Regions from separate parts of the Actinosynnema sp. NPDC059335 genome, predicted to be linked through region 1. Evidence: riboswitches for the same ligand, from Rfam matches in the RefSeq annotation. Region 1 holds a riboswitch; each other region holds the start of a gene.
What was found. Region 1 has a riboswitch for glycine ahead of gcvP (aminomethyl-transferring glycine dehydrogenase). Riboswitches for the same ligand answer to the same signal wherever they lie in the genome.
Positions count from the first base shown of each region.

Region 2: it holds a riboswitch for glycine, as region 1 does, so the genes downstream of both, gcvH (glycine cleavage system protein GcvH) here and gcvP (aminomethyl-transferring glycine dehydrogenase) in region 1, are expected to answer to the same signal.
Region 3: it holds a riboswitch for glycine, as region 1 does, so the genes downstream of both, gcvT (glycine cleavage system aminomethyltransferase GcvT) here and gcvP (aminomethyl-transferring glycine dehydrogenase) in region 1, are expected to answer to the same signal.

Region 1 is NZ_JBHYXZ010000142.1:813-10,852, reverse strand. Features, by position in the region: gene gcvP (aminomethyl-transferring glycine dehydrogenase) at 1-2,571, opposite strand, end outside; glycine riboswitch at 2,724-2,814, opposite strand; gene ACFXGA_RS31930 (MerR family transcriptional regulator) at 2,903-3,469, opposite strand; gene ACFXGA_RS31925 (bifunctional nuclease family protein) at 4,419-4,892, opposite strand; gene ACFXGA_RS31920 (MerR family transcriptional regulator) at 5,036-5,713, opposite strand; gene garA (glycogen accumulation regulator GarA) at 5,728-6,189, opposite strand; gene gcvH (glycine cleavage system protein GcvH) at 6,303-6,686, opposite strand; gene ACFXGA_RS31905 (CDP-alcohol phosphatidyltransferase family protein) at 6,746-7,333, opposite strand; gene ACFXGA_RS31900 (hypothetical protein) at 7,488-7,730, opposite strand; gene ACFXGA_RS31895 (anti-sigma factor antagonist) at 8,169-8,585, shown strand; gene ACFXGA_RS31890 (ATP-binding protein) at 8,539-9,483, opposite strand; gene ACFXGA_RS31885 (ATP-binding protein) at 9,608-10,039, shown strand; gene ACFXGA_RS31880 (SigB/SigF/SigG family RNA polymerase sigma factor) at 10,036-10,040, shown strand, end outside.
Region 2 is NZ_JBHYXZ010000004.1:44,538-54,577, reverse strand. Features, by position in the region: gene ACFXGA_RS02100 (L-serine ammonia-lyase) at 1-1,149, opposite strand, end outside; gene gcvH (glycine cleavage system protein GcvH) at 1,154-1,534, opposite strand; glycine riboswitch at 1,655-1,749, opposite strand; gene ald (alanine dehydrogenase) at 1,945-3,051, shown strand; gene ACFXGA_RS02085 (hypothetical protein) at 3,392-3,574, shown strand; gene ACFXGA_RS02080 (hypothetical protein) at 3,580-3,954, shown strand; gene ACFXGA_RS02075 (ATP-binding cassette domain-containing protein) at 4,003-5,208, shown strand; gene ACFXGA_RS02070 (hypothetical protein) at 5,208-6,080, shown strand; gene ACFXGA_RS02065 (ABC transporter ATP-binding protein) at 6,177-9,947, shown strand.
Region 3 is NZ_JBHYXZ010000012.1:17,058-27,097, reverse strand. Features, by position in the region: gene glyA (serine hydroxymethyltransferase) at 1-936, opposite strand, end outside; gene gcvT (glycine cleavage system aminomethyltransferase GcvT) at 952-2,052, opposite strand; glycine riboswitch at 2,176-2,274, opposite strand; glycine riboswitch at 2,275-2,362, opposite strand; gene ACFXGA_RS05960 (DUF3817 domain-containing protein) at 2,426-2,728, opposite strand; gene ACFXGA_RS05955 (hypothetical protein) at 2,744-3,109, opposite strand; gene ACFXGA_RS05950 (helix-turn-helix transcriptional regulator) at 3,264-3,752, opposite strand; gene ACFXGA_RS05945 (hypothetical protein) at 3,953-4,114, opposite strand; gene ACFXGA_RS05940 (CaiB/BaiF CoA transferase family protein) at 4,519-5,643, opposite strand; gene ACFXGA_RS05935 (acyl-CoA dehydrogenase family protein) at 5,643-6,767, opposite strand; gene ACFXGA_RS05930 (GNAT family N-acetyltransferase) at 6,898-7,350, shown strand; gene ACFXGA_RS05925 (acetyl-CoA C-acetyltransferase) at 7,407-8,609, shown strand; gene ACFXGA_RS05920 (3-hydroxyacyl-CoA dehydrogenase NAD-binding domain-containing protein) at 8,609-10,040, shown strand, end outside.

The sequences.
Region 1 (10,040 bases):
CGTGCCCGCCACCGGGAACGACATGGTCGGCGCGTGCAGCCCGTAGTCGGCCAGCCGCTTCGCCACGTCGTCCACGGTCACGCCGGTCGCCTTGGTGATCGGCCGCAGGTCGAGGATGCACTCGTGGGCCACGAACCCGCCCTCGCCGGTGTAGAGCACCGGGAAGTGCTCGTCCAGCCGCCGGGCCACGTAGTTCGCCGCCGCCACCGCGGTCAGCGTCGCCCGCCGCAGGCCGTCCGCGCCCATCATCCGCACGTAGGCCCACGAGATCGGCAGGATCGACGCCGAGCCCCACGGCGCGGCGCTGATCGGGCCGACACCGGTCGCCGGACCGGCCGCCGGCTGCAACGGGTGGTTCGGCAGGAACGGGGCCAGGTGCGACCGCACGCCGATCGGCCCGACGCCCGGACCGCCGCCGCCGTGCGGGATGCAGAACGTCTTGTGCAGGTTCAGGTGCGACACGTCCGACCCGAACTTGCCGTACCGCGCCAGCCCGATCAGCGCGTTGAGGTTCGCGCCGTCCACGTACACCTGGCCGCCCGCGTCGTGCACCAGCCCGCACACCTCGCGCACGGTGTCCTCGTACACGCCGTGCGTGGACGGGTAGGTGATCATGATCGCGGCGAGGTCGTCGCGGTGCGCCTCGACCGTCTCGCGCAGGTGCCCGACGTCCACGTTGCCGCGGTCGTCGCACTTGACGACCACGACCCGCATCCCGGCCATCACGGCGGACGCGGCGTTGGTGCCGTGGGCGCTGGACGGGATCAGGCACACGTCGCGGTGGTCGTCGCCGTTGGCGCGGTGGTAGGCGCGGATCGCCAGCAGGCCCGCGAACTCGCCCTGGCTGCCCGCGTTGGGCTGCAACGACACCGCGTCGTACCCGGTGAGCTCGGCCAGCCACCGCTCCAGGTCGCCGACGATGCCCAGGAGGCCCTCGGCGTCCGATGCGGGCGCGAACGGGTGCAGGTCGGCGAACTCCGGCCAGGTGATCGCCTCCATCTCGGCCGTGGCGTTGAGCTTCATCGTGCACGAGCCCAGCGGGATCATGCTGCGGTCCAGCGCGACGTCCTTGTCCGACAACGCCCGCAGGTAGCGCAGCAGCGCGGTCTCGGAGCGGTGCGCGTGGAACACCGGGTGCGTCAGGTAGTCGCTGGTGCGGCGCAGGTCGGCGGGGATGCCGTCGGCGGTGTCGGCGTCCAGGCCGTCCACGTCGGCGACGGTCACGCCGAACGCCTTCCACACGAGCCCCAGGTGCTCGCGCGTGGTCGTCTCGTCGCACGCGATCGACACCACGTCCGCGTCCACCTGCCACAGGTTCACGCCCAGGTCCCGCGCGGCGGCGACGACCTCGGCCGCGCGGCCCTCCACGCGCGCCCGCACGGTGTCGAAGAACTCGCCGTGCACGACCTCGACGCCGCCCTCCAGCAGGCCGGCGGCCAGCACGGTCGCCATCCGGTGCGCGCGGGTCGCGATGTCCTTCAGCCCTTCCGGGCCGTGGTACACCGCGTACATCGACGCGATCACGGCGAGCAGCACCTGGGCGGTGCAGATGTTGCTGGTGGCCTTCTCCCGGCGGATGTGCTGCTCGCGCGTCTGGAGGGCGAGGCGGTAGGCGACGGAGCCGTCCGCGTCGACGGACACGCCGACGAGCCGGCCCGGGAGCTGCCGCTCCAGGCCCTGCCGCACGGCCATGTACCCGGCGTGCGGCCCGCCGAAGCCCATCGGCACGCCGAACCGCTGGGTGGTGCCCACGACCACGTCCGCGCCGATCTCGCCGGGCGGGCGCAGCAGCGCCAGCGACAGCAGGTCGGCCGCCACCACGACCTGCGCGCCGGCCCGGTGCACCTCCTCGATGACGCCCGCGTGGTCGCGGACCACGCCGGACGCGCCGGGGTAGGACAGCAGCACGCCGAAGAAGTCGCCGCCCAGGCCGAGCCCTTCGAGGCCCTGCGACAGGTCGGCGGTCACCACCTCGATGCCCAGCGGCTCGGCGCGGGTCTCGATCACGGCCAGCGTCTGCGGCAGCGTGTCGGCGTCCACCACGAACCTGGCCGACTTCGACCGGCCGGCGCGGCGGACCAGCGTCATCGCCTCGGCCGCGGCGGTGGACTCGTCCAGCATCGAGGCGTTGGCCAGCGGCAGGCCGGTCAGGTCGGCGACCATGGTCTGGAAGTTCAGCAGCGCTTCGAGGCGGCCCTGGGAGATCTCCGGCTGGTACGGCGTGTACGCGGTGTACCAGGCGGGGTTCTCCAGCACGTTGCGGAGGATGACCGGCGGCGTCGTGGTGTTGTAGTAGCCCAGGCCGATCATCTGCGTCATCGGGCGGTTCCGCGCGGCGAGGGCGCGCAGCTCGGCCAGCGCCTCGGTCTCCGTGGCGGGCTCGGGCAGGTCGAGCGCCAGGTCGCGCTCGCGGATCGACTCGGGGACGGCGCGCTGCGCCAGCTCCTCCAGCGACCCGACCCCGATGACGTCGAGGATGCGGGCCAGCTCGGCGGGCCGCGGGCCCACGTGCCGGTCGGCGAACGGGGTGCCGTGCTCGAGTGCGGCGAGGGGGATGCGGTCCTGCGTCATCGGTGCTGGCCTCCAGGGCTCCGGACAGACTCCTGCCGTTGCCCTCCCCCTCTGTCTTCTGCCCGACGTCGGGCGCCTGAGAGCTTCACCCGGAGGCCGGGCTTGCACCGTCGGCGGGGTCGGCGTGCTGCCGACCCGCTTTCCAGAGGCGTCTCACCCGCGCGGTCCTTGCGCCTGAGAGGTTCCGGGGAGGATTTGCTCCTTCGGCGCCGAGACTGGCTCGGACTCTCCCGCGCGGGATAAAGCGACTACGCGCGAATGGTACCCGGCGGGGACGCCCTCGGAACCGCCGGCGCGACGTGGATCTCAGTTGCCGCCGGGCCTCGCCGGGTCAGCCGATGGCCCGGGTGCGACGGCGGCGGGACAGCTCGTCGTCGGCCGCCTCCACGATCTCCGCGCCGTCCGCGCGTTCGGCGGGGAAGTCGTGGATCGTGCCGCTGATCTCCCGCATCGCGCCGCTGACCGCGATGCCGAACACCCCCTGGCCGCCCTGGAGCAGGTCGACCACCTCCTCCGGGGAGGTGCACTCGTAGACCGTGGTGCCGTCGCTGAACAACGTGATCCGGGCCAGGTCCTGCACGCCGCGGCGGCGCAGGTGGTCGACCGCGACCCGGATGTTCTGCAACGAGACGCCGGTGTCCAGGAGCCGTTTGACGACCTTGAGGACCAGGATGTCCTTGAACGAGTAGAGCCGCTGGCTGCCGGAGCCGTGAGCGCTCCTTATCGTCGGGTTGACCAGGCCCGTGCGCGCCCAGTAGTCCAGCTGGCGGTAGGTGATGCCCGCGATCTGGCACGCGGCGGGGCCGCGGTACCCGACCAGTTCGTCCGGCAGCGAGGAGTCCGGGAACAGCTCACCCTGTTCGCCGGATCCGGCCCGGATGGGCGCTTCCTCGACCACGCCTGCCTCCCCTCGGTCCGGCCACGACGACCGGCGACCAACGTGAAGCCGCCGCGGTGTCGGGAAACAACACCGTGGCAATTCACCTGAGTTCGACGGTAAGACCGCCTAGGGGGCAGGTCAACGCGACGCGCGGGGCGTGTCTGACCTCAACGTGAGGTAGAGGTTGAGAGAGTCGCTTGGCGTAAGCCATTCGGATGACGTTTAGTGATCGTTTAGCCGAGCAAGGTTGACGTTGTGTAACCCGGACACGTGACACCCGTAGGTGGCACGCGGGGTTGATCCACAACTCACCGCACACGCTTGCGGAGGGCCGTCCACGGCGCGCGGCCGACGTTCCGGCCCTTCGCAGGTGTCGTGCCGGGTCAAGCACCCGACCCGCTCGTCCGCGCCCGGTCGGCCGGAATTGTCGGTGTGTGCCGGCAGGATCGAAAACGGGGTTCCCCCGGGCGGGTACCCCTGCGCGAGCACGACCGGCGGCCCGGTCAGGCGACGACCCGGTGACGCGACGACCCGGTGACGCGGCGACCCGGTCAGGCGGGGTGGTGGAACGCGGCGAGGGCTACGCGGCAAGGCGCGGTGAAGCGGCCGGGCAAGGCGGGCAGCGCGGCGAGGTGGTGGGAGCGGCGCGACGGGAGCGGCCGAGCGGACAGTCGGCCCCCTCGACCCGGGTCGGGCCGGCGGCCGACGTGATCCGGCGGAGACCTGGCGGGCGGATCGACCCTGGTTCAGCCGCCGCAGCAAGCCCGGCGGGAGCCGAGCCGGGTTCAGCCGCCGCACCGAGCCGCACGCGGGATCCGAGCCGAGCACGCAGCGCGCCAGAGGTGCCAAGCGGTGCCGTCGGAGCGGCCGAACCACACCGGTCCGGCCCGGCCGTGCCGCCGAGCCGGAACCCACGACCTCCGTGTCGCCCCGCGGAAGACTCCCGCGGAAGACCCCCGAGGAAGACCTACGTGTCCGCCCCGCGGAAGTCCTCGGGCGAGACGGAGTCGAGGAACTCGCGGAACTTCTCGACCTCGTCCTCCTGCTCGTCCGGGATGATCAACCCGGCCTCCGCGAGCACCGACTCCTCCGCGTGGATCGGCACGCCGATCCGCAGCGCCAGCGCCACCGAGTCGCTCGGCCTCGCCGACACCCGGATGTCGCCGTCGAACACCAGCTCCGCGAAGTACGTGCCCTCCTGCAAGTCCGTGATCCGCACCTGCTCCAACTGCCGGCCGAGGGCTCCGATGACGTCCTTGAGCAGGTCGTGCGTCAACGGCCGGGCAGGACGGACACCTTGCTGCTCCAACGCGATCGCCGTGGCCTCGACCGATCCGATCCAGATCGGCAGGTACCGTTCGCCCTCGGTTTCGCGCAGCAGCAGGATCGGCTGGTTGGCGGGCAGTTCCACCCGCACGCCGACGACGCGCATTTCGCTCATCGGGTCTCGCCTCCCTCAGCGCGCTGAAATTCTGGCGTCCCCGCTACCAACGAGGATCCCCCACGTACTCTTTCGACGCTACCCGCCAAGCGGGCCCTCTGCGCAACCGCCCGCCCCTCGCGCATCACGATGCGGACACGCCTTCACCTCGGCGAAACCGGTTTACCCGCCACATCACGCAAGCCCACCTTCACCAAGAGTGTGTGCAGCGTTACGGACAGCGCCGCCAATTCGCGGACGACCTCGGCCCGGTCGCGCTGCCGGGACGCCGCGCCGGCCGCCTGTTCCACCAACCCGACCTCGCGGTCGGCGGCGACCCGGAACGGCCGCAGGTGACGCGCTTCCAACCCGTGCTCGGCCATGGCCCGCGCGGTCGCGGCGATCTGCACCGCGTCGTGGTCGTAGAACCCGCCCGCGCCGGCCCTGACCAGGCCGTGCTGCTCCAGGTCCGCCAGCGCGCCCGGCTCGATGCCGGCCCGCGCCAGCAACTCCTCGCGGGTGACCCGGTGCCCGGCCGCCGGACCGGGGTCGGTCACCCTCGTCGCCTTCACGCCGCCGCCCTGGTCGGCGGCGTCCAACTGCTCCTTGATGACCTTCAGCGGCAGGTACCGGTCCCGCTGGGCGGCCAGGATGTACCGCAGGCGGTCCACGTCCGCGGTCGTGAACTGCCGGTAGCCCGACGCCGTGCGCGCCGGGCGGACCAACCCCTCCGACTCCAGGAACCGGATCTTGGAGATGGTGACGTCGGGGAAGTCGGGACGCAACAGCGCCAGCACCGCCCCGATGCTCGACCCGCCGCGTGGCCGCCCGGCCGCCGTCACCGGAGCCCCATCGCTCAGGCCCCCTGGCCCCCGGCGCCCGGACCGGTCAGGAACACCAGGCGGAACTTGCCGATCTGCACCTCGTCGCCGTTGGCCAGCACCGCCTGGTCGACGGGCTCGCGGTTGACGTAGGTGCCGTTGAGGCTGCCCACGTCGATGACCACGAACTCGCCGCCTTCGCGGCGGAACTCCGCGTGGCGACGCGAGACCGTCACGTCGTCGAGGAAGATGTCGCTGTCCGGGTGCCGCCCCGCGCTGGTGGTGTCGCGGTCCAGCAGGAACCTCGAACCCGCGTTGGGGCCCCGCTTGACCACGAGCAGCGCCGAGCCGGCGGGCAGGGCGTCGACGCCCGCGACGGCCGGCTCCTGGGCGGGCGCTTCCGCGCCCTCGACCTCGGCGAGGAAGTCGGCCCGGAAAACGGAGGTCCGCTCCGGGGACTGCTCGGGCGGAACGCCTGGCCCGTCGTTCGTGCTCACCTGAGCTCTCCTCCTGCTGCTGGAACCTTCGTGACCGCTAGAACTTATCGTGCCCGAACCCTTGTCCGAGGGGCGGCTCCCCCACCGACCGAAGAGCCGCTTGAAGATCGACGTCACCCCTGTGCCACCAGCTCCTGGTACGCGGCGGCGTCGAGCAGGTCCTCGACCGCGGTCGGGTCCTCCAGCCGCAGCTCCACCATCCAGCCCTCGCCGTACGGGTCGCTGTTCACCAGGTCGGGCTGCTGGTCCAGCGAGTCGTTGCGCGCGACGACCTCACCGGCGAGCGGCGCGTAGATGTCCGAGACGCTCTTGGTCGACTCCACCTCGCCCAGCGTCTGACCGGCCGCGACCTGCTCGCCCAGCTCGGGGAGCTGGACGAAGACGACGTCGCCGAGCTGCTCCTGGGCGTAGTCGGTGATGCCCACGCGCACGGTGTCCTCACCTGTGCGCAGCACCCACTCATGTTCCTCGGTGTACTTGAGCTCCTCGGGAATCACCGCGGTGTGCTCCTTCAGTGACGGTGGATCTTCGCTGCCGGATCTTCCCACGTCGGCGTTCAGGCCGGCGCGACACCCGGCCGTCGCCGCATCGCGAGGGTGAACTGGTAGACGTACAGCACGCCCGACCACAGGTACAAGGCCCCGCCCCACACCATGAACCCGTAGGCCACGGGGCGCGCGATCTGCGCGGCGGTGGAGGAGCCCTGGGCGAGCAGGAGCATGGGGAACGCGTAGAGCAGGTTGAAGGTGGCCGCTTTGCCGAGGTAGTTCACCTCGAAGGGGCCGTAGCCGCGGGCCCGGAGCACGGGCAGGCAGGCCCCGACGGCCAGCTCGCGGGCGACCAGCACCGCCGCCACCCACCAGGGCACGATGTCGCGCACGACGAACGCCACCAGGGTGGCCAGGATGTAGAGCCGGTCGGCGGCCGGGTCGAGCAGCGCGCCGAGCCTGCTGGCCTGGTCGAGCCACCGGGCGATCTTGCCGTCGAGCCAGTCGGAGAGGCCGGCCGCGACCAGCACGACCAGCGCCCAGCCGTCCGCGTGGGGGCCGAGCAGCAGGTACAGGAACAGGGGCACGCCGAGCAGCCGCAACACGCTCAGCGCGTTCGGGATCGTCAGCAGCCGGTCGGCCGGATCGTGCGACACGTCCGCACTGTAGAGGTCCGCCCGGCGTGCCCCGGTGGCCGACTCGCGCGGTGGCCTGACCGGCGGGTTCACCGCCCCCGGTCGGTTGACGCGCGGTGACGGTCCGATCCGCGTGCGTCACGCGGGCGGGTGCCGTCCGTCGTCGGCGGGGTGATCAGTTGCTCGAACGGGTGCGGCTCCAGCCGCGGCGTTGCAGTTCTGCGCCGCTGAGCGCCTGCGGACGACCCCGGTCGTCGACGCCGACCCAGCGGGCCCGGAAACCTTCGAGCACGTACGCGTGGCCCTTGCTCCAGACCACGCTGCAGGGGGCTGTGGGCAGCGGCGCGGCTCCCGCGGCGCCGGCACGCGCTGCCCTCGGCTTCGCCGGCTCGGACTCGGTTTCCGTTCTGGTGCTCATGTGAAATCCCTCCACCGGGTTGGTCGCCCGCGACCCTCGCGGCGTTATCCCCGTCACCCGATTCTGCGCGACTGTGGTCGAGACCACCTCCGCGTGCGGGCACCCCGGCGGTCGGCGGGCCGATGCGTCGCCGAGCTGCGGACGACCGCCGGGAACGCTTCCCCCGAGGTGTAACCGGCCCGGGCGGGGCGAAACCGTTCACCGTCCGTCATCCGCCGCACGCCGAACGGCGCACTACACTGGTACTGATCACGCACCACCATGAGCTTGTGGTGCCGCCCAGCGCTACGTACGGTGGGTGGTGCAGCGGTTGAGCCAACAGCCGCGCCGGGAAGTCCGGCTAGCGGGCACGTTCCGCCACGCTGCAGTCAGTGTTGCGCACCCTTCCGTGCGTCCGGGCTTCCCGTCCAGCAGTTCCAGCTGAAAGAGGAGTGCCTCGTGACGGTTCAGGATCCGAACGTCGTGGCGACGAGCGGAGCCGAGTCCGCCGACAGCACCCGTGCCGGGCAGCTCGGGCTGACGACCCGCGCCGCGGTGGAGGGTGTCACCGTGCTGGCGGTCAGCGGTGAGGTGGACATGCTCACCGCGCCGCAGCTGCGCGCCGCCGCGCTGCCCCACCTCGACGCGGACGGCACGCTGGTGCTGGACCTGTCCGGGGTGAGCTTCCTCGGCTCGGCCGGCCTGGCCGTGCTGGTGGAGGCGTCGCAGCAGGCCAAGCGGCGCGGCGCGGAGTTCCGCGTGGTGGCCGTGGAGCGCGCCGTGACCCGCCCGCTGGCCGCGACCGGCCTGGGCGAGGTGTTCAGCGTGTTCACGTCGGTGGAGCAGGCCGTGGCGGCCGACAGGACCACCCGTTGAGGTGACGCCGTGCCCCTAGACGTGCGGTACGAGGTCGACGACCTGGTCCACGCCCCCCCCGACGCATGCCCGGCGGGCGGGGCCCGCGTACGGCCGCCCCCCCAACAACCGGGTTCCCCCCCCCGGCGGGGCCCACGCCCCCCGCGTGGGGGGGTCCGCCGTCGACGCCCGGGCCCCCCCCCGCCGCGCGGTGTGCGCGGGGGGCGTGGCCGTCTTCGGGCGCGCCCCCGCCGACCCGGTTGCCCGCCGCGGCGGCGGCCTCGGCCACCGCGCGCAGGCTGCGGACCAGCCCTTCGTTGTGCTCGCCGAGGGCGCGCAGGTCGACCACGACCGGCACGGTGCCGCCGCGGGCGGCGGTGAGGATGCGACGGCGGACGGAGGGCGCGGCGTGCGCCGGGACGTCGCCGCGGACGTGCACCTCGACCCAGCCCTCGCGGGTGGTGACGTCCACTGGATCGGGTGGTTGGGCGGGGGTCAGGTAGGTGCCGCGGGGCGTGTGCCGGGGGGCCATGACGAGGGTCACGGTGGTGCCGTCCGGCCTCCGGTCGACCAGCACCTCGTCGACGTTCTCCCGCATCAGCAGCAGCCCGCGGCCGCGGGCGGAGAGCACGGGCGGTGGCACGCGCCATCCCCCGTAGTCGGTGATGACGACGCGCACGCCGCCGTCGGGTCCGGCCTCGGCGTGGATGTGCACGACCCCCTGCTGGTCGGGGCCGTAGGCGTGCTCCACGGCGTTGCTCGCCGCCTCGTTGACCGCGAGCAGGAGGTCGTACCGGTCGTCCTCGGACAGCCCTTCGGCGGACAGCCAGGCGTCGAGCTGGGCACGGACGGCCGAGAGCTGCCCGGCGTGTGCCGGGAACTCCGTTCGCCAGTGGTGGTCCGCGAGTTGATCGGTCAAGGGCCCTCCCGTCGCACCAGTCAGTCTTCCCAGCCCGCGCGTCGGCTACACGTGTGAGCGACGATCAATTCGGGTACGGATAGCGTCAGCAGCACAACGAGAGAGAACGGACGACGAGGTGAGCGTGTCGCACACTGAGCCGCAGAGCGGCGAGTCGGAGAACGCCCTGGCCGGGGTCGAGTTGCGGATGGCGGCCGACCCCACGCAGCTGTCGGTCGTCCGGGCCGTCGCGGCGGACATCGCCATGAGGCAGGACTTCGACCTTGACTCCATCGAGGACCTGAAGTTGGCGGTGGACGAGGCGTGCTCGACCCTCATCTCGCTGGCCGACCAGGGCGCGGTGCTGAGCGCCCAGTTCGTGGTGGTGGACGGATCGGTGCAGGTGTTCACGAAGGTGGACTCCCAGCGGTCGGCGCCTCCGGACCGGGACAGCTTCGGGTGGCGCGTGCTGAGCGCGCTGGTCGACTCGGTCACGACGTGGGTCGCGCCGCAGGCGGACGCGTTCGAGGTGCACATCGACCTGGTCAAGCGGTCGTTGGGGACGGTGGATGCGTGAC
Region 2 (10,040 bases), on a different contig from region 1:
CGGGTCACACGTCAGCCCCAGGTTGTGCTCCATCGCGATCTCGGCCGCGTTCTCGACCTGCTCCGGCGTGCCGCCCAGCACCTCGGCCAGCCCGCCCGCCGCCATCGAGCACGCCGAGCCGACCTCGCCCTGGCACCCCACCTCGGCGCCCGAGATCGACGCGTTCTCCTTGAACAGCACGCCGACCGCGCCCGCCGTCAGCAGGAACCGCACCACCCCGTCGTCGGACGCGCCGGGCACGAACCGGGTGTAGTAGTGCAGCACCGCGGGCACGATGCCGGCCGCGCCGTTGGTCGGCGCGGTCACCACGCGACCCCCCGCGGCGTTCTCCTCGTTCACCGCCAGCGCGAACAGGGTCACCCAGTCCATCACCCGCAACGGGTCCGTGGCGTAGTGCTCGGCGGCCAGCCGGCGGCGCATCTCCGCCGCCCGCCGCCGCACCTTCAACCCGCCGGGCAGCACGCCCTGCTCCGTGCAGCCGCGCTCCACGCACTCCTGCATCACGCCCCAGATGTGCAGCAGGCCCGACCGCACCGACGCCTCGTCGCGCCACGACAGCTCGTTGGCGAGCATCACCTCGCTGATCGACAGCCCGGTCTCCCGGCACCGGCCCAGCAGCTCGTCACCGGTCCGGAACGGGTGGGCGACGCGCGTCTCGTCGGCCTTGATCCGGTCGGTCCCGGTGGCCGTCTCGTCCACCACGAACCCGCCGCCGACGGAGTAGTACACCGCCGAGTCGACCACCGACCCACCCGCGTACGCCTCGAAGCTCATCCCGTTGGGGTGCAGCGGCAGCGACTTGCGCCGGTGCATCACCAGGTCGGCGTCCTCCCGGAACGCGATCTCCCGCACGCCGCCCAGCCGCAGCCGCCCGGTGGCGCGGATCTCCGCCGTCCGCCGCTCGGCCTCGACCGGGTCCACCTCCTCCGGCCGGTGGCCCTCCAGCCCCAGCAGCACCGCCTTCGGGCTGCCGTGCCCGTGGCCCGTCGCGCCCAGCGACCCGAACAGCTCGACGCGCACCCGGTCCACCGAGCCGAGCACGGGACCCAGCCGGTCCGCGAACATCATCGCGGCCCGCATCGGGCCGACGGTGTGCGAGCTGGACGGTCCGATCCCCACCGAGAACAGGTCGAACACGCTGATCGCCATGACGTCAGTCCCCGGTCAGTTCCGCGTACTTGGCGGCGGTCAGCAACCCGGTCGCGTCGGTCACGGCCACCTTGAACAGCCAGCCGGCCCCGTACGGGTCGTTGTTGATCAACGACGGGTCCCGCACGGCGTCCTCGTTGACCGCCACGACCTCGCCGCTGACCGGCGCGTACAGGTCGCTCACGGACTTGGTGGACTCCAGCTCGCCGCACACCTGGCCGGACGTCACCGCGGCGCCGACCTCCGGCAGCTCCACGAAGACGATGTCGCCCAGCGACCCCGCGGCGTACGACGTGATCCCGACCGCCACGGGCTCCTGGGTACCCGGCGCCCAGTCGACCCACTCGTGCTCGGGCGTGTAAAGCAGGTTGTCCGGAAAAGTCACGACAGCGCTCCCTAACGGCGAGGTCCGGATCCCCACTCTGTCCTGGGACCTGAGAGCTTCGCCGCGACGTCGCGGCTTGCACCGTGGGTGCGCGCCGGAGGGCGCGCTTTCCAGAGTCGCCTCACCCGAGCGGTTCTCGCTGCCTGAGAGTGTGCGGGGTACTTGCTCCTTCGGCGCCCCGGCCGTGGCACCGAGGTCTCTCCCGCGCGGGTTCCGGCGCTCACGACGCGCCGCGGCCGATGTTCAGTTGGTTGGCCCGCACGCTAGGTGCCGCCCCGGACGGGTGTCAACGCGCCGTCCGGCTTGTGCGGCCGGCACAACCGGTTCCCGGCGCGTTCGTGCCGGCCGCACGATGACACCGATCACCCGTTGACGGACCTTGGGTGTAACAACGGCCGAAGGAGCCCACCGTGCGGATCGCAGTTCCCCGCGAGATCAAGAACCACGAGTACCGCGTCGCGCTGACCCCGGCGGGCGCCCACGAGCTGACCCAGCGCGGCCACGACGTGGTGGTCGAGGCCGGCGCGGGCCTCGGTTCGGCCATCACCGACGAGGAGTACCTGGCGGCCGGCGCGAAGGTCCTCGCCACCGCGGACGACGTGTGGGCCGAGGGCGACCTGGTGCTGAAGGTCAAGGAGCCGGTGGCCGAGGAGTACCCGCGGCTGCGCAAGGGCCAGGTCCTGTTCACCTACCTGCACCTGGCCGCCGACCGGCCGCTGACGCAGGCGCTGCTGGACTCCGGCACGACCGCCATCGCCTACGAGACCGTGCAGACGCCGAACGGCGCGCTGCCGCTGCTCGCGCCGATGTCCGAGGTCGCGGGCCGGCTCGCGCCGCAGGTCGGCGCGTTCTCGCTGATGAAGCCCTCGGGCGGGCGCGGCGTGCTGCCCGGCGGCGTGCCCGGCGTGCACCCGGCGCGCGTGGTCGTCATCGGCGGCGGCGTGGCGGGCCTCAACGCGGCCGCGATCGCCGTGGGCCTGGGCGCGGACGTGGAGATCCTGGACACCAACGTCGACCGGCTGCGCCACATCGACGCCCTCTACCAGGGCCGCCTGCGCACCGTGACCTCCAACCGCTACTCGGTCGAGCAGGCGGTCCGGGAGGCCGACCTGGTGATCGGCGCGGTGCTGGTGCCCGGCGCGAAGGCCCCGAAGCTCGTGAGCAACGAGCTGGTGGCCGACATGAAGCCCGGCTCGGTGCTCGTGGACATCGCGATCGACCAGGGCGGCTGCTTCGCCGACTCGCGGCCGACCACCCACGCCGACCCGACCTACCAGGTGCACGACTCGGTCTTCTACTGCGTGGCGAACATGCCCGGCGCGGTGCCCCGCACGTCCACCTACGCGTTGACGAACGTGACGCTGCCCTACGCCGTGGCGCTGGCCGACCACGGCTGGGAGGCGGCGCTGCGCGCGGACGCGTCCCTGGCGCTCGGGCTGAACGCGCACGACGGCCTGCTGACCAACCTGCCGGTCGCGGAGGCGCACGGGATGGCCCACACGCCGCTGGAGTTCTGAGCCCCCGACGCGAAGGGCCCCGCTCACGTGCTGTGAGCGGGGCCCTTCGGCGATGAAGACGGCCCGCTCAACCAGCCTGGGGGTCACTGGGAGCGGGCCGCGTGACCAATCCTAGCGCCGAACCCGGCTCCGTGCCCAGCGACCCCACCGAGCCGGCCGACATTTCCGCGGACCTCGACCACGCACCGTGCGCGACCTCAGGCGAATGAGTGAATTCGCGTCGTAACAGGTAAGTCACGACGACCCGGCGACCGATGCACAGGACGGGAGCCCCGTGGCTACGCAGCGGGGTCGTCCGCTCGCGCGGCCCCCTGCCGCGCCACCGCCGATCGGAGTGCAGATGGCTGAACCCGAAGGTTGGATCGACTGCCACGACCCGTTCGGGCGGGACCGGTCGATGACCGTGCTCGTCGAGGACGACCGAGTCCTGCTGGTCGCGCCGCCGGGCGAGTCCGCTGTGATGTCCGTCACGCAGACCCGTCGGCTGCACCGGCTGCTCGACCAAGTCGCCGACAGGATGTGACGGGCGTGGACGAGGCACTGCGGGCGGCCGTGCTGCGCCGGCTGGCCAGTGTGGACGAGGCGGTCGAGCGCGGCGAGGCGGAGTCCCTCGTGCCGCTCGCGCGGTCCGAGATCCACCGCCTGGCCGACGGGTGGCGGCTGCTGCTGACCGTGCACCAACCGGATCCCGACGGCCGCTGCGGCGCGTGCCCCGGCGTCCTGCGGCACCGGAAGTGGCCGTGCCAGGTGTGGACGATGGCCCACCAGCACCTCATCGGCGACGGCCTGCCGCACCGCGAACGCCGTCGCCCGCTGCGCACGCTGCGCCGTTCGTCCGAGGTGGAGACCACGACCGAGATACCGAAGGTGGCCTCGAAACCACGACACGCCCTCCCCGAGTAACCCTCCTAGGGCAGGATGACGCCCGGTAGGAGTACTCGGGAGGGACGCGTGCACGACGGCAGTGGCCGCATCGTGGTGCAGAACTTGACCAAGCAGTTCGGTCCGGTCGCAGCGGTGCAGAACCTCAGCTTCACGGTGGAACCCGGTTCGGTGACCGGCTTCCTCGGCCCCAACGGGGCGGGCAAGACGACGACGTTGCGCATGCTGCTCGGCCTGGTGACCCCGACCGCGGGCACCGGGTTGATCAACGGCAGGCCGTTCGACCAGCTCGGCAACCCGGCGCGGGTGGTCGGCGCGGTGCTGGAGGCGCAGGGCTTCCACCCCAAGCGCACGGCCCGCAACCACCTGCTCGTCTACGCCGCCGCGATCGGCGTGCCGGACTCGCGCGCCGACCAGGTGCTCCAGCTCGTCGGGCTCGGCGCGGCGGGCGACCGCAAGGCGGGCGGGTTCTCGCTGGGCATGAAGCAGCGGCTGGCGCTGGCCACGGCGCTGCTCGGCGACCCGCAGATCCTGGTGCTCGACGAGCCGGCCAACGGGCTGGACCCGGAGGGCATCGCGTGGCTGCGGACGTTCCTGCAGTCCTACGCGCGCAGCGGCCGGACCGTGCTGATCTCCAGCCACCTGCTGGCCGAGGTGGAGCAGACCGTCGACCAGGTGGTCATCATCAGCCGCGGCCAGACCATGTACTACGGGCCGCTGGACCACCTGCGCGAGCAGCAGCAGGGCCGGGTGCTCGTGCAGCCGTCCGACACCGGGGCGCTGGTCGCGGCGCTGACCGAGGGCGGGATCACCGCGATCGAACAGCTGCCCGACGGCCGGCTCGCGATCGCCGGGGTCGAGGCCAAGCAGGTCGCCGACACCGCGCTGCGGGCGGGCGTGTCGATCTACGGCATCCAGGAGGAGAAGGCCGACCTCGAACGGCTGTTCTTCCAGCTCACCAACGGCCAGTACGCGGGTCAGCAGGCGCAGCCGGTCGCCTACCAGCAGCCGGGGTACGGCCAGGGCTACCAGCAGGCGGGGTACGCGCAGCCCGGTTACCAGCCCGGCTACCAGCAGCAACCCGGCTACCAGACGCCGCAGGCGTTCCAGCAGCCCTACCAGGCCCAGCCCTACCAGGCGCAGCCGCCGACCGGTCCGCAGCCGTACCAGCAGCCGCCGCAGGGCTACCAACCACCACCGGGGTCCCAGCCGCCGCCGCAGGACAACCCGTACGGTCCGAACCAGGGTCAGGGCGGCCTCGGGGGCGGTGCGTGATGGGCAACCTGATCAAGTCGGAGTTCCGCAAGACCACCACCACCGGCCTGTGGTGGGGCCTGATGATCCCGACCGTGCTGCTCGCGTTCGGCTGGGCGCTGGGCACGGGCGCGATCTTCAAGACCGTCTCGGACTTCATGAGCAGCTCCGAGGCCGAGGAGCTGGCCGCGCTGCTCAACGTGGACCCGTCGCAGTGGCAGCTGTCGGTGTTCGGCATGGCCCGCAGCATCAACGTGGCCACGATCTTCCCGATGATCTTCGGCGGCCTGGCGATCGCGAACGAGATCAACCGCAAGACCATCACGACCACGTTCCTCACCGCGCCGAACCGGGTGTCGGCGCTGGCCGCGAAGATGATCGTCTACGTGGCGTGGGGCGCGATCTTCGGCATCGTGATCGTGGCCGCGGTGAGCATCGGCACCGCGCTCACCTCGGACTCCGGCTCGCTGCCCGACGCGGGCGGCTGGCTCGCGCTGGCCGGGGTCGGCGTGCTCGCGTCGATCCTGATGACCATGTTCGGGGTCGGCGTCGGCGCGCTGATGACCAGCGTCGTGGGCACCACCGTGGTCCTGCTGCTCTACATGCTGATCGTGGAGAACGGCATCCAGCTCGTGCTGGCGTCCCAGGGCCTGCCGGAGATCATCGGCTTCCTGCCCAACGGCGCGGTCAACGGCCTGACCGGGTCGGTGGCGACGTCGCTGTTCCTGGCCAACGCCGGGGTGGTGCCGGACGACATGGTGGAGGGCCTGCGGGCCCTCGGCGGCGCGCTGGGCGCGTTCGACTGGTGGCTGAGCGGGTTGATCTTCCTGGTGTGGACGGCGTTGTTCTTCCTCGGCGGCTGGGCGGCCACCCAGCGTAAGGACATCACCTGATCGCGTGATCTTGATCGTCTGACGGAGGCCGCCCGGAACTTCGGGGCGGCCTTCGTCACATCCGTCGCGGCCACCGCGTCGGTGGGCGGACCTAATGTGGGTCGCGTGACTACCTCCGACGGCTGGATCCGCAGGCTCGCCACCGCGTGCTGGCAGCACCGCGCCCTCGTGGTGTGGTCCGTGCTGGCCGCCGTCGTGGGCGTGGGGTTGCAGGCCGTCGGCCCGCTGCTGATCAAGGTCGCGGTGGACGACGCGATGGCGGGCCGCACGGACCGGCTCGCCGTCCTGGCCGCCGCGCTGGTCGGGCTGGAGCTGCTGACGTTCGGCACGGCGTTCGTGCGCCGGTTCCTCGGCGGCAAGCTGGCCGTGGACGTGCAGCACGACCTGCGCCAGGCGGTGTTCGGCTCGGTGCAGCGGCTGGACGGGCCGAAGCAGGACGCGTTGCGCACCGGCCAGGTGGTGTCCCGCTCGATCACCGACCTCCAGCTGGTCAACAGCCTGCTGTCGATGACGCCCCTGGCGTTCGGCACGGTGGTGTTCGCGGTGGCCGCCGTGGTGGCGATGTTCTGGCTGTCGCCGCTGCTGACCCTGGTGGCGCTGGTGATCCTGCCCGCGGTCGGCGTCGTCGCGGCCCGCAGCAGGCTCACCCTCTTCCCGGCGACCTGGTCGGCGCAGCAGCGCGCGGCGGACGTGGCGCAGCAGGTCGAGGAGACCGTCACCGGCGTGCGCGTGGTGAAGGGGTTCGGGCAGGAGGAGCGCGAGGTCTCGCGGCTGGAGTCGCGGGCGAGGCTGCTGTTCGCCGAGCGGATGCGGGCCGCGCGGCTGACGTCCCGGCCGGCCGCGACGCTGGGCTCGCTGCCCTACCTCGGCCAGGTCGCGGTGCTCGCGCTGGGCGGCTGGCTGGCGCTGCGGGGCGAGGTGACGCTGGGCACGTTCCTGGCGTTCGCGACCTACGTGGCCACCCTGGTCGGCCCGACCCGGCTGCTGGCGAGCCTGATGGTGACCGCCCAGCTGGCCCGCGCGGGCGTGGAGCGGGTGTACGAGCTGATCGACTCGCAGCCGGGCGTGGTGGACGGCGAGCGCGAGGTGCCCGCCGGTCCGGTGGCCGTGGAGCTGCGGGACGTGACGTTCGGGTACACGCGCAGCGAGCCGGTGCTGTCGGGGGTGTCGCTGCGCGTCGAGCCGGGCGAGACGCTGGCGGTCGTGGGCACGGCGGGGTCGGGCAAGTCGACGGTGTCGCTGCTGCTGCCCCGGTTCTACGACGTGCACGAGGGCGCGGTGTCCGTCGGCGGGGTGGACGTGCGCGAGCTGCGGCTGTCGTCGTTGCGCCAGGCCGTGGGCACGGTGTTCGAGGAGGCGTTCCTGTTCTCCGACACGGTGCGGGCGAACATCGCCTACGGGCGGCCGGACGCGTCCGACGAGCAGGTGCGGGCGGCGGCGCGGGCGGCCGAGGCGCACGCGTTCATCGAGGCGCTGCCGAACGGCTACGACACCGTGGTCGGCGAGCGGGGGCTGACGCTGTCGGGCGGCCAGCGGCAGCGGGTCGCGCTGGCCCGCGCGCTGCTGTCGGACCCGCGGGTGCTCGTGCTGGACGACGCGACGTCGGCGGTGGACAACGCGACCGAGGCCGCGATCCACCGGACGCTGGCCGCGGTGACGGCCGAGCGGACCACGCTGCTGATCGCGCACCGGCGGTCGTCGCTGGCGCTGGCGGACCGCATCGCGGTGCTGGACGCGGGCCGCGTGGTCGACGTGGGCACGCACGCCGAGCTGCACGGGCGCTGCCGCCTCTACCGCGACCTGCTGGCCGGTCCGGGCGAGGCGATCGAGCAGGTGGACCCGCGGGCCGACGCGCGGCTCGAACCCGGTCCCGACGGCACGACGCCGGAGCTGTGGCCGGAGTCGGAGTCCGACGGGTTGGCCGTGCGCGCGGCGAACCGGGCGGCCGGTCCGGCGACCGGGGCGCGGGGTGGCGGCGGCACGTCGGCGCTGCTCGGCGGCACCCCGCCGACCCCGGAGCTGATGGCGCGGGTGCACGCCCTGCCGCCCGCGCGGGACGTGCCGGTGCTGCGCGGCGAGGACCCGAGGGCGCCCGACCCGGGGTTCCGGCTGCGGACGCTGCTGCGGCCGGTCCGGTGGGCGATGCTCGGCGTGGCCGGCCTGCTGCTGGTGGACACGGCGCTGGCGGTGGCGACGCCGAACCTGGTGCGGCTGGGGGTCGACCGCGGGGTGGTCGGCGGTCAGCCGGGCTGGCTGTGGGCGGCGGCCGGGATCAGCCTCGCCCTCGTGCTGGCCGGGTGGGTGTCCGCGGCGGCGGGCACGGTGGTGACGTCGCGGGTCGGCGAACGGCTGCTGTACCTGCTGCGCGTGCGCAGCTACGCCCACCTGCAACGGCTCGGGCTGGACTACTACGAGCGCGAGATGGCCGGGCGGATCATGACCCGGATGACCACGGACGTGGACGCGCTGTCCAGTTTCCTCCAGACCGGGCTGACGACGTTCGCGATCAGCGTGCTGACCGTGGTCGGCATCGCGGTCGCGCTGGTCGCCACCGACCCCGGGTTGGCGCTGGTGGCGCTGGCCGTGCTGCCGGTCCTGCTGATCGCGACGGTGATCTTCCAGCGGCTGTCGTCGGCCGCGTACGCGGAGGCGCGGGAGCGCGTCAGCGCGGTGAACGCCGACCTGCAGGAGAACGTGTCGGGGCTGCGCGTGTCGCAGGCGTACACGCGGGAGGCGCGGTCGGCGGAGGCGTTCGCCGCGCGCAGCGACGCCTACCGCCGGTCCCGGATCCGGGCGCAGCGCTACATCGCCACGTACTTCCCGTTCCTGTCGCTGCTGTCGGGGGTGGCGCAGGCCGGGGTGCTGGTGGTGGGCGCGTACCGGGTGGCCGACGGGACGCTGTCGCCCGGTGTGCTGCTGGCGTTCGTGCTGTACCTGGGGTTGTTCTTCTCGCCGCTGTACCAGCTGTCCGGGGTGTTCGACGGGTACCAGCAGGCCCGGGTGGGCCTGAGCCGGATCGCCGACCTGCTGCGCACGCCGACGACCGTGCCGCCGGCCGCCGACCCGGTGCCGGTGCGGGCGCTGCGCGGCGAGGTGGAGCTGCGGGACGTGACGTTCACCTACCAGGGCGCCACCCGGCCCGCGCTCGACGGCGTGTCGCTGCGCGTGGCCCCCGGCGAGACGGTGGCGTTCGTCGGCGCGACCGGCGCGGGCAAGTCGACGCTGGTCAAGCTGGTGGCGCGGTTCTACGACGTGACCGCGGGCGCGGTGCTGGTCGACGGGGTGGACGTCCGCGACTACGACCTGTCGCAGCTGCGGCAGCGGCTCGGCGTCGTGCCGCAGGAGGCGCACCTGTTCGGCGGCGACGTCGCCGAGAACGTCGCCTACGGCAAGCCGGACGCGAGCCGGGCCGAGGTCGAGGCGGCCGTGCGGGCGGTGGGCGCGCTGCCGGTGGTCGCCTCGCTGCCGTCGGCGTTCCACCAGCAGGTCGGCGAGCGGGGCCAGGGGCTGTCCGCGGGCCAGCGGCAGCTGGTCGCCCTGGCGCGGGCCGAGCTGGTCCAGCCGACCTTGCTGCTGCTGGACGAGGCCACGGCCGCGCTGGACCCGGCGACCGAGTCGGCGGTGCTGGAGGCGAGCGATCGGCTGGCGGGCGCGCGCACGACGTTCGTGGTGGCGCACCGGCTGGCCACGGCGGCGCGGGCGGACCGGATCGTGGTGCTGTCGGAGGGGCGGATCGTGGAGGAGGGCACGCACGCCGAGCTGCTGGCCGCGAACGGCCACTACGCCCGCCTCTGGTCGCACGGCCTGGACGAGGGCGTGGGGCACGGCACGGACCAGGGCTCAGCCGCGCTGACCACGACCCACTGACCACTACCCACCGACCACGGCCGCGTCGCGGATGCGGGTGACGCGGGCACGGGGCAGCCCCGCGGCCGGTTCGGCACGCGGGGCGTGGTCGGT
Region 3 (10,040 bases), on a different contig from region 1:
CACGCCCGCCGCGGCGGCGTCCGGCTGGGACAGCCGGTCGGCGAGGATCTTCGCGCCCTCGACCGTGCGGCGCTGGCGGTCGGCGAACTCGGGCGACGCGGCGTGCTTGAACGCCACCGCCTTGCCCGCGATCACGTGCTCCAGCGGGCCGCCCTGCTGACCCGGGAACACCGCCGAGTTGATCTTCTTGGCGAGGTCGGCGTCGTTGGTGAGGATGACGCCGCCGCGCGGGCCGCCGAGGGTCTTGTGGGTGGTCGTGGTCACGACGTGGGCGTGCGGCACGGGGCTCGGGTGCAGGCCCGCGGCGACCAGGCCGGCGAAGTGGGCCATGTCGACCATCAGGTAGGCGTCCACCGAGTCGGCGATGCGGCGGAACTCGGCGAAGTCCAGCTGCCGGGGGTAGGCCGACCAGCCGGCGACGATCAGCTTGGGGCGGTGCTCGGCGGCCAGGCGCTCGACCTCGGCCATGTCCACCCGGCCGTCCTCGTCCGACACGTGGTAGGGCACCACGTTGTAGAGCTTGCCGGAGAAGTTGATCCGCATGCCGTGGGTGAGGTGGCCGCCGTGCGCGAGGTCGAGGCCCAGGATGGTGTCGCCCGGCTGGAGCAGGGCGAACATCGCGCACGCGTTGGCCTGCGCGCCCGAGTGCGGCTGGACGTTGGCGAACCCGGCGCCGAACAGGGCCTTGACCCGCTCGATCGCCAGCCGCTCGATCACGTCGACGTTCTCGCAGCCGCCGTAGTAGCGCCGGCCGGGGTAGCCCTCGGCGTACTTGTTCGTCAGCACCGACCCCTGCGCCTGGAGCACCGACACCGGCGTGAAGTTCTCCGAGGCGATCATCTCCAGCGTGCTCTGCTGCCGGTGCAGCTCGGCGGCGACGGCGTTCGCGACCTCCGGGTCGAACTCCGCGAGGGAGGTGTTGAAGTGCTCGGACATGTGTGGGTCTCTCCCTTAGCTGGTTCGCTGGTAGAAGGGCAGCGCGACGACCTCGACCGGCTCGTGCTTGCCCCGCACGTCGACCGAGAGTTCCGTGCCCGGCTCGGTGTGGCCGGTGGTGACGTAGGCCATCGCCACCGAGTAGCCGAGGGTCGGCGACAGCGCGCCGCTGGTCACCTCGCCGATGCGGTTGCCGTCCGCGTCCAGCACCGGGTAGCCGTGCCGGGGCGCGCGGCGGGAGGTGGTCTTCAGGCCGACCAGGACCTCGGCCACGCCCTGCTCGGCGACGGCGGCCAGCGCGTCGCGGCCGACGAAGTCGCCCGGCTTGTCGAGCTTCACCACCCGGCCGAGGTTGGCGTGGAAGGGCGTGCGGTCGCGGCCCAGCTCGTTGCCGTACAGCGGCATGCCCGCCTCCAGGCGGAGGGTGTCGCGGCAGCCGAGGCCGGCGGGCTTGAGGTCGTGCGGCGCGCCCGCCTCCAGCAGCGCCTGCCAGACGTGCGCGGCGTCGGCCGGGGCGACGAACAGCTCGAAGCCGTCCTCGCCGGTGTAGCCGGTGCGGGCGAGCAGGGCCGGCTTGCCCGCGACCTCGGTCGGGTACGAGGCGTAGTACTTGACCGAGGTCAGGTCGGTGGGCGTGAGCGCTTCGAGGATGGCGGTGGACCGCGGGCCCTGCACGGCGAGCAGCGCGTAGTCGGCGGACCTGTCCTCGACGGTGGTGTCGAAGCCCTTCGCGCGCTCGACCAGGGCCTCGTGGACGACGGCGGCGTTCGAGGCGTTCGCGACGACGATGTACTCCCGGTCGCCGGTGCGGTAGACGATCAGGTCGTCGATCACGCCGCCGTCGGCCTCGCAGATCATCGTGTACCGGGCGCGGCCGACGCCGATCGCGGAGGCGTGGCCGACCAGGGCGTGGTCCAGCGCCGCGCCGGCCTCGGGGCCGGTGAGCACGATCTCACCCATGTGGGTCAGGTCGAACAGGCCCGCCGAGGTGCGCACCGCGCGGTGCTCGGCCAGCTCGCTGTCGTAGCGCAGCGGCATCCGCCAGCCCGCGAAGTCGGTGAACTGGGCGCCCAGCGCCTCGTGCTCGGCGTGCAGGGGCGTGCGGCGGCTTTCCATCGGGCGGGTCCTCCCTGGGTGCGGGCACGCCGGCGGGCCGACCGGTCGGGTCGGCGCGGGCGCGCCCGAGAGCGTCACGTGCGAAAGGATGACACGGCCCATCGGAGACTCCTCGTCGAGTGAGCCTCCCCCTCTGCCATGAGCCTGAGAGCTTCGCCACCCGGCGCGGGCGGCTTGCACCGTGGGCGAGGCGCAGCGGGTGCGCCTGCTTTCCAGAGTTGCCTTCGTCGCGCGGTACCTGGGCCTGAGAGATTCCGGGGAGGAGTTGCTCCTTCGGCGCCCCGCTCGGGGACTCTCCCGCGCGACATCGACGGCCGTGTTCAGTTGGTACCGCCAGACGCTAGGGGTGGCCGGCGGGCGGGGTCAACCCCGGTCACAGGCTCTTCTCGGCCCGGACGGTCTCCACGACCTTGCGCTCGGCGTAGAACGACACGAACGGGATCGTGCCCGCGAGCAGCACCAGGGCGGTGCCCTTGATCGACCAGCGGGCCTTGAGCGCCAGGTCGACGGTCAGCACCAGGTAGACGGCGTAGAGGAAGCCGTGGACGGGGCCGACGACCTGCATCATGCCCGCGTTGCCGCCCGCGTACTTGGCGATCATGGCGACCACGAGCAGCAGCAGGCCGACACCGACCACGTAAGCCATGAACCGGAACCTGGTCAACGCGCCGCTCATCGTCCTACCTTCGCCTCACCGCTGGTCCCGCGCGTGGAGCTGGGCGAGCATGCGGTTGTAGGCCGCCAGCTCGTCGTCCTCGTCGTCCGGCACGGGTGTCCTGACGGGCTCCACGGTAACCATCGGGCGCGGCGGCTCGACCACCGGCTCCCGGGCGGCCTCGGCCTTGCGGCGGGCGTCCAGCCTGCGGATGCGCCACACCATGAACGCGGGGAAGAGGCCGAACAGCGGCCACTGGAAGACGTAGCCGAGGTTCTGGAACGTGCCGCCCGCCTCGGAGAACCGCTCCCACTGCCAGTAGGCCAGGCCGCAGCACACGACCAGCGACGCCAGGCACGCGGCGGCGATGGCCAGCCGCTTGGGGGTGATGAGGCCCTGCACGCCTCAAGGGTAACGGGTGTTCCGCCCGGAGTCCGGTTCGTCCGGTTCCAGGGCGCCGGGGCCGCGCCACCGGGGCCGGGGCTCCTCGTGCAGGAGCCCGCCCCCTCAAGGCAAGGGCTCCTCGACCACAGGAGCCCGCCCCGACTCGTCGGACCTAGGCCACGCCGTCCCGGCGTTGCCTCTGCAACCTGGCCACGCACCAGGCCGCCGCGCTGCCCCGACGCAGGTGCTGGAGCACCGTCATCGGGCCGAGGCGACGACCGAGGTCGGCGGGGGTGAGCCCGGCCGCCCGGTAGTCCAGAGCGCGCTGGTCCAACGGGCTGATGCCCGCGTCCCACCACAGCTCGGCCTCGGAGAGATCGCCCACCAGCTGCCAGTAGCTGGCGGCGGCCGCGAGCAGGACCTCGGGCACCTCGGGCGCCCGCTTCCGCATCGCCGCCACGTACGCCGGATCCGCGGACTCGACCTTCACCAGGCCGCGGGGACCGCCATTCGCCCGCTGCACGGGGATCCCCGGCGCGGACGGCGGGGCTTCCGCGAGCCACGCGTCCTTGATCCGGTTCACCTCCCGCAGCTCGGCGTCGTCCGAGCGCTCAGCCGCCCACTGCCGCAACAGCTCGTCGACTCCGGAGTCCTCGACCATTCTGCCTCCTCGTCGGTCGAAGATCAGCCAATGCGACGCACCGTATTAGCGGGTACCGACAACCGCTAGACCCCGGTTTGTCTAAAACCCTGTTACCAGGGCGTTATAGCCCTCATTCCACCCGTATGGTGCAACGCTCGGATCCTGCGGTCACCGCTCGTGACCGCATTGAGCGGAGTTCGGCGACGTCGGAGGGGTCGCTAGGCGAAGAGGCTGCGGACGAAGGTGATGATCGACTCCGCGCCGGCCTGGAGCCACCCCAGGGCGGTCCGCACCGCCTGGGCGGACTCGTTCGGCTGGGTGATCAGGAGGAACAGCACCAGCGCGACCGCCGCCAGCGTCACCACCTTCTTGACGTTCACTGATCGCTCTCCGTCCGTGTCGCTCGGCCGGGCGGCCCGTCGCCGCACCGGTCGTGTCAAGCGTCATCGTCCCTCATTCACCCGGATGATGACGATCGAACGCGCCCACGTCGCCCGACTGGCCGCCGGCCCGACCACGCAACCACGCCTGAACCGCCCCTGGTGTCACCCGATCGGACGATCAAGGGGACCAGTGGTCCCGCCGATCCTGAAGGTACGGGCGCTCGCCCACCCCCCAGGCACGGACACCGAGGTTCAGCGACATCGTCTTCCCTTCGCCGCCCATCACCTGAATGCGCCGACTCACGCACCGAGCGTGACAAAGGCCGATGTCGGCTGCCACTCAATTCCGGTACCCCTTCAGGTGATTTCCCGTGCCCTTTTCGGGACCGGCCGGGGGCGCGTCAGCCGACCACCCCGGAACGCCGCAGCGCGGCGATCTCGTCCTCGCCCAGCCCCAGCTCGGCCAGCACGGCGACCGTGTGCTCCCCCACCGCGGGCGGCGGACCCGGCGCGGCCGCGGGCGTGCGGTCGAACCGCGGCGCCGGCGCGGGCTGCGCCACCCCTCCCACCTGCACGAACGTGCCGCGCTCGGCGTTGTGCCCGTGCGCGGGGGCCTCGCCGGGCGCGAGCACGGGCGCGAGGCACGCGTCGGTGCCCTCGGCGAGCGCGGCCCACTCGTCGCGCGTCCGGGTGGCCACTGCGGCGGCGATGCGGGCCCGCAGCTCCGGCCAGTTCGCCGGGTCGTGCCGCGGCGGCAGCCCGGCGTCGGCCAGCCCCAGCACGTCCAGCAGCTCGGCGTAGAACTTCTCCTCCAGCGCGCCGACGCTGACGAACCGCCCGTCGGCGGTCTCGTACACGTCGTAGAACGGCGCGCCGCCGTCCAGCAGGTTGGTGCCGCGCCGCCCGGGCCACGCGCCGACCGACGCCATCCCGTGCAGGAACGTCGTGAGCAGGGCCGCGCCGTCGACCATGGCCGCGTCCACGACCTGCCCGCGCCCGGACCGGTCCCGCTCGTACAGGGCCGCCAGCACGCCCACGGCCAGCAGCAGCCCGCCCCCGCCGAAGTCGCCGACGAGGTTGAGCGGCACGGTCGGCGGCGCGCCGTCCCGGCCGATCGGCTCCAGCGCGCCCGCCACCGCGATGTAGTTGATGTCGTGCCCGGCGCGGTCGGCCAGCGGCCCGTCCTGGCCCCAGCCCGTCATCCGCCCGTAGACCAAGCGCGGGTTGCGGGCCAGGCACTGCGCCGGGCCGATGCCCAGCCGCTCGGTCACGCCCGGCCGGAAGCCCTCGACCAGCACGTCGGACTCCGCGACCAGCCGGAGCACCAGCTCCGCGCCCTCGGGGCGGCGCAGGTCCACGCCGATCGACCGCCGCCCGCGCCCCAGCAGCGGCACCTCCGTCGCGCCGCCGATCCGGTCCACCCGGACCACCGACGCGCCCAGGTCCGCCAGCACCATGCAGCCGAACGGCGCGGGCGCGAGGCCCGCCAGCTCGACGACCTTCAACCCCTCCAGCGGGCCGGGCACTAGAGCGACCTCGCGATGATTTCCTTCATGATCTCGTTCGTCCCGCCGTAGATCTTCTGCACGCGCGCGTCCGCCCACGCGCGCGCGATCGGGTACTCGGTCATGTAGCCGTAGCCGCCGAACAGCTGCACGCACTCGTCCACGACCCGGCACAGCCGCTCGGTGGCCCACCACTTCGCCATCGCCGCAGTGGGCACGTCCAGCCGCCCGGCCAGGTGCGCCTGCACGCACTCGTCCACGAACGCCCTGGTCACGCGGGCCTCCGTGGCGCACTCGGCGAGCTTGAACCGGGTGTTCTGGAACTTGATCAGCTCCCGGCCGAACGCCGTGCGGTCCTTGACGTAGGCCAGCGTGAGGTCCACCGCCGCCTCGATGCCCGCGACCGACGCCACCGCGATGATCAGCCGCTCCTGCGGGAGCTGCTGCATCAGCTGGATGAACCCCTGGCCCTCGCCGGTGCCCAGCAGGTTCTCCGCCGGCACCCGGACGTCGTCGAAGAACAGCTCGGCGGTGTCCTGGCCGTGCATGCCGACCTTGTCCAGCACCCGGCCGCGCCGGAACCCCTGCGCCGCCGCGGTCTCCACGACCAGCAGCGAGATGCCCGTCGCGCCCTGGCCGGGGTCGGTCTTGGCGACCACGACCACCAGGTCGGCCTGCGCGCCGTTGGTGATGAACGTCTTGGAGCCGGACAGCACGTACTCGTCGCCGCGCCGCAGCGCCCGCGTCTTGACGTTCTGCAGGTCGGAGCCGCCGCCGGGCTCGGACATGGCGATCGCGCCGACGTACTCGCCGGTCGCCATCTTGGGCAGCCAGCGGCGCTTCTGCTCCTCGGTGCCGTAGGCGTTGATGTAGTGGGCGACGATCCCGCTGTGCACGCTGTTGCCCCACGCGCTGTCGCCGCACCGGGCCTGCTCCTCCAGCAGCACCGCCTCGTGCGCGAACGTGCCGCCGCCACCGCCGTACTCCTCGGGGATGGACAGGCAGAGCAGCCCGACCCCGCCCGCCTTGGTCCAGAAGTCGCGGTCCACCTGCTTCTGCGCGGCCCAGCGCTCCCGGTGCGGGACGGCCTCCCTCTCGAAGAACGTCCGGGCCAGCTCCCGCAGCTGGTCCAGGTCCTCGGTCATCCATGCGGAACGGCGAGTTGGCATGCCACCGACGTTCCCACCGGCGGGGCCGCGCCGCCATGACCGCAGCGCGCCGCGGTGACCCGTGATCGTGAGCGCAAATGTCAGGCCGGTGGGTCAGACTGGGGGCATGAGGGTGCGACGGCTCGGGCCGGACGACTGGGCGACGTGGCGGGACATCCGGCTCACGGCGCTGGGCAGCGACCCCGGGGCGTTCGGCCCGACGCTCGCGCTGGAGCGGGAGTTCGACGAGGCGCGGTGGCGGGAGCTGCTGGGCCCGGACCACGGGGTGAAGGTGGTGGCGGAGGCGCCGGAGCCGATCGGGCTGGTCGCCGGCGTGCCGCACGAGGTTCACCCCGACGTGTTGTACCTGTACTCCATGTGGGTCAAGCCGGAGTTCCGGCGGCGGGGCGTCGGCGAGGCGCTGGTGGCCGACGTGCTGGCGTGGGCGCGCGAGCACGGGTGGGCGCTGGTGCAGTTGCGGGTGGTCCGGGAGAACGAGACGGCCCGGCGGCTCTACGCGCGGCTGGGGTTCGTCGGCGAGGGCGAGGTCATGGACCACCGGCTCGCGCCGGTGAGCTAATAAGTCACCTCGCGCGGTCATGGGCGGTCCCCGCAGCGGCGGTTACCGTTGAGTACATGAGCGAAGCCTTGATCTTCGACGCGGTGCGCACACCGCGTGGCAGGGGAAAGCGCGGATCGCTGCACAGCGTCAAGCCGATCACCCTGGCCTCCGGGGTGCTGGCGGCGCTGGCGCGGCGCAACGACCTGGACACCTCGGCGGTGGACGACGTGGTGTTCGGCGTCGTGTCGCCGGTCGGCGAGCAGGGCGCGGACATCGCCCGCACCGCGGTGCTGGCCGCCGGGTGGGACCTGCGGCCGGCGGGCGTGCAGCTCAACCGGTTCTGCGCGTCCGGCCTGGAGTCGGTCAACCTGGCCGCCGCCAAGGTCGCGTCCGGGTTCGAGGACCTGGTGGTGGCGGGCGGCGTCGAGTCGATGTCGCGGGTGCCGATGGGCTCCGACGGCGGCGCGTGGATGGCCGACCCGGAGACCAACATGGCGGTCAACTTCGTGCCGCAGGGCGTGAGCGCCGACCTCATCGCCACGCTGGAGGGGTTCAGCCGCGAGGACGTGGACGCGTACGCGGTGCGCTCGCAGCAGCGGGCGACGCTCGCGCGGGACAAGGGCTACTTCGACCGCTCGCTCGTGCCCGTGGTCGACCAGAACGGCTCGGTCGTGCTCGACCACGACGAGGCGATCCGGCCGGAGACCACGCTGGAGGGCCTGGCCAAGCTCAAGCCGAGCTTCGCCTTCCACGGCGACCTGGGCTTCGACGCGGTCGCCATCGACCGGTACCCGACCGTGGAGCGGATCGACCACGTCCACACGCCGGGCAACTCGTCGCAGATCGTGGACGGCGCGGCGGCGATGCTGATCGGCAGCGGGCGCATCGGCCGCGAGCTGGGCCTGACGCCGCGCGCCCGGATCACCGCGACGGCGGTCGTCGGCTCGGAGCCGACGATCATGCTGACCGGTCCGGCGCCGGCCGCGCGCAAGGCGTTGGACAAGGCGGGGCTGACCGTCGAGGACATCGACCTGTTCGAGATCAACGAGGCGTTCTCGTCGGTGGTGCTGAAGTTCCAGCGGGAGCTGGACCTGCCCGACGACAAGGTCAACGTCAACGGCGGCGCGATCGCCATGGGCCACCCGCTCGGCGCGACCGGCTGCATGATCCTCGGCACCCTGCTCGACGAGCTGGAGCGCCGGGACCTGCGGCGGGGGCTGGCCACGCTGTGCGTGGGCGGCGGCATGGGCATCGCGACGATCATCGAGAGGGTCTGATGGCTATCCACTACGAGCGGGACGACGAGGGGATCGTCACCCTCACGATGGACATGTCCGGTTCGGCGAACGTGATGAACGCCGAGTACCACCGGGACATGGGCGAGACCGTCGCCCGGCTGGAGGCCGAGCGCGACGACATCGCCGGCGTGGTGCTGACGTCGGCGAAGAAGACGTTCTTCGCGGGTGGCGACCTCACCCTGCTGATCACGATCACGCCGGAGAACGCGGGCGAGGCGCTCGGGTTCCTGGAGGAGGTCAAGGGCCAGCTGCGGCGGCTGGAGCTGCTGGGCAAGCCCGTGGTCGCGGCGATCAACGGCAGCGCGCTGGGCGGCGGCCTGGAGATCGCGCTGGCCTGCCACCACCGGGTGGCGCTGGACGACGACAAGATCAAGCTGGGCCTGCCCGAGGCGACGCTGGGCCTGCTGCCCGGCGGTGGCGGCGTGACCAGGATGGTGCGGCTGCTGGGCGTGCAGCCCGCGTTGCCGCTGCTGATGGAGGGCAAGCAGCTCCGGCCGGCGCGGGCGTTGCAGGCCGGGATCGTGCACGAGCTGGCGTCCTCCCGCGAGGAGCTGATCGCCAAGGCGCGGGCGTGGATCAAGGAGAACCCCGCGCCGCGGCAGCCGTGGGACGAGCCCGGGCACACCGTGCCGGACGTGCGGGTGGGCGACCCGAACCTGTACGGGCTGCTCGCGGCGGCGCCCGCCGTGCTGCGGAAGAAGACGCACGGCGTGTACCCCGCGCCGGAGAAGGTCCTGGCCGCGGCGGTCGAGGGCGCGCTGGTCGACTTCGACACGGCGTTGCGGATCGAGGCGCGGTACTTCCTGGAGCTGGCCGCGGGCCAGGTGGCCAAGAACATGATCGGCACGTTCTGGTTCCAGCTCAACGAGATCAACGCGGGCGGCTCCCGGCCGTCCGGGGTCGAGCGGTCGAAGGTGGCCAAGGTCGGCGTGCTCGGCGCGGGCATGATGGGCGCGGGCATCGCCGAGGTCAGCGCCAAGGCCGGGATCGAGGTCGTGCTGAAGGACGTGACGCTGGAGGCCGCGCGGCGCGGCGCCGGTGACACGCCGGGCATCACTCCGACCGACTCGGACGCCGACCTGGCGGGCTGCGACCTCGTGATCGAGGCGGTGTTCGAGAACCGGGAGCTGAAGAACCGGGTGCTGCCCGCGGCGGAGGCGGCGGCGCTGCCGGACGCGGTGATCGCGTCGAACACGTCCACGCTGCCGATCACCGGGCTGGCGTCGGCGGTGGCCGACCCGTCGCGGTTCATCGGGCTGCACTTCTTCTCGCCGGTGCCGAAGATGCGGCTGGTGGAGATCATCCGCGGCGAGAAGACGTCGGACGAGACGCTGGCGCGGGCGTTCGACTACGTGCTGCAGATCGGCAAGACGCCGATCGTGGTGAACGACAGCCGCGGATTCTACACGT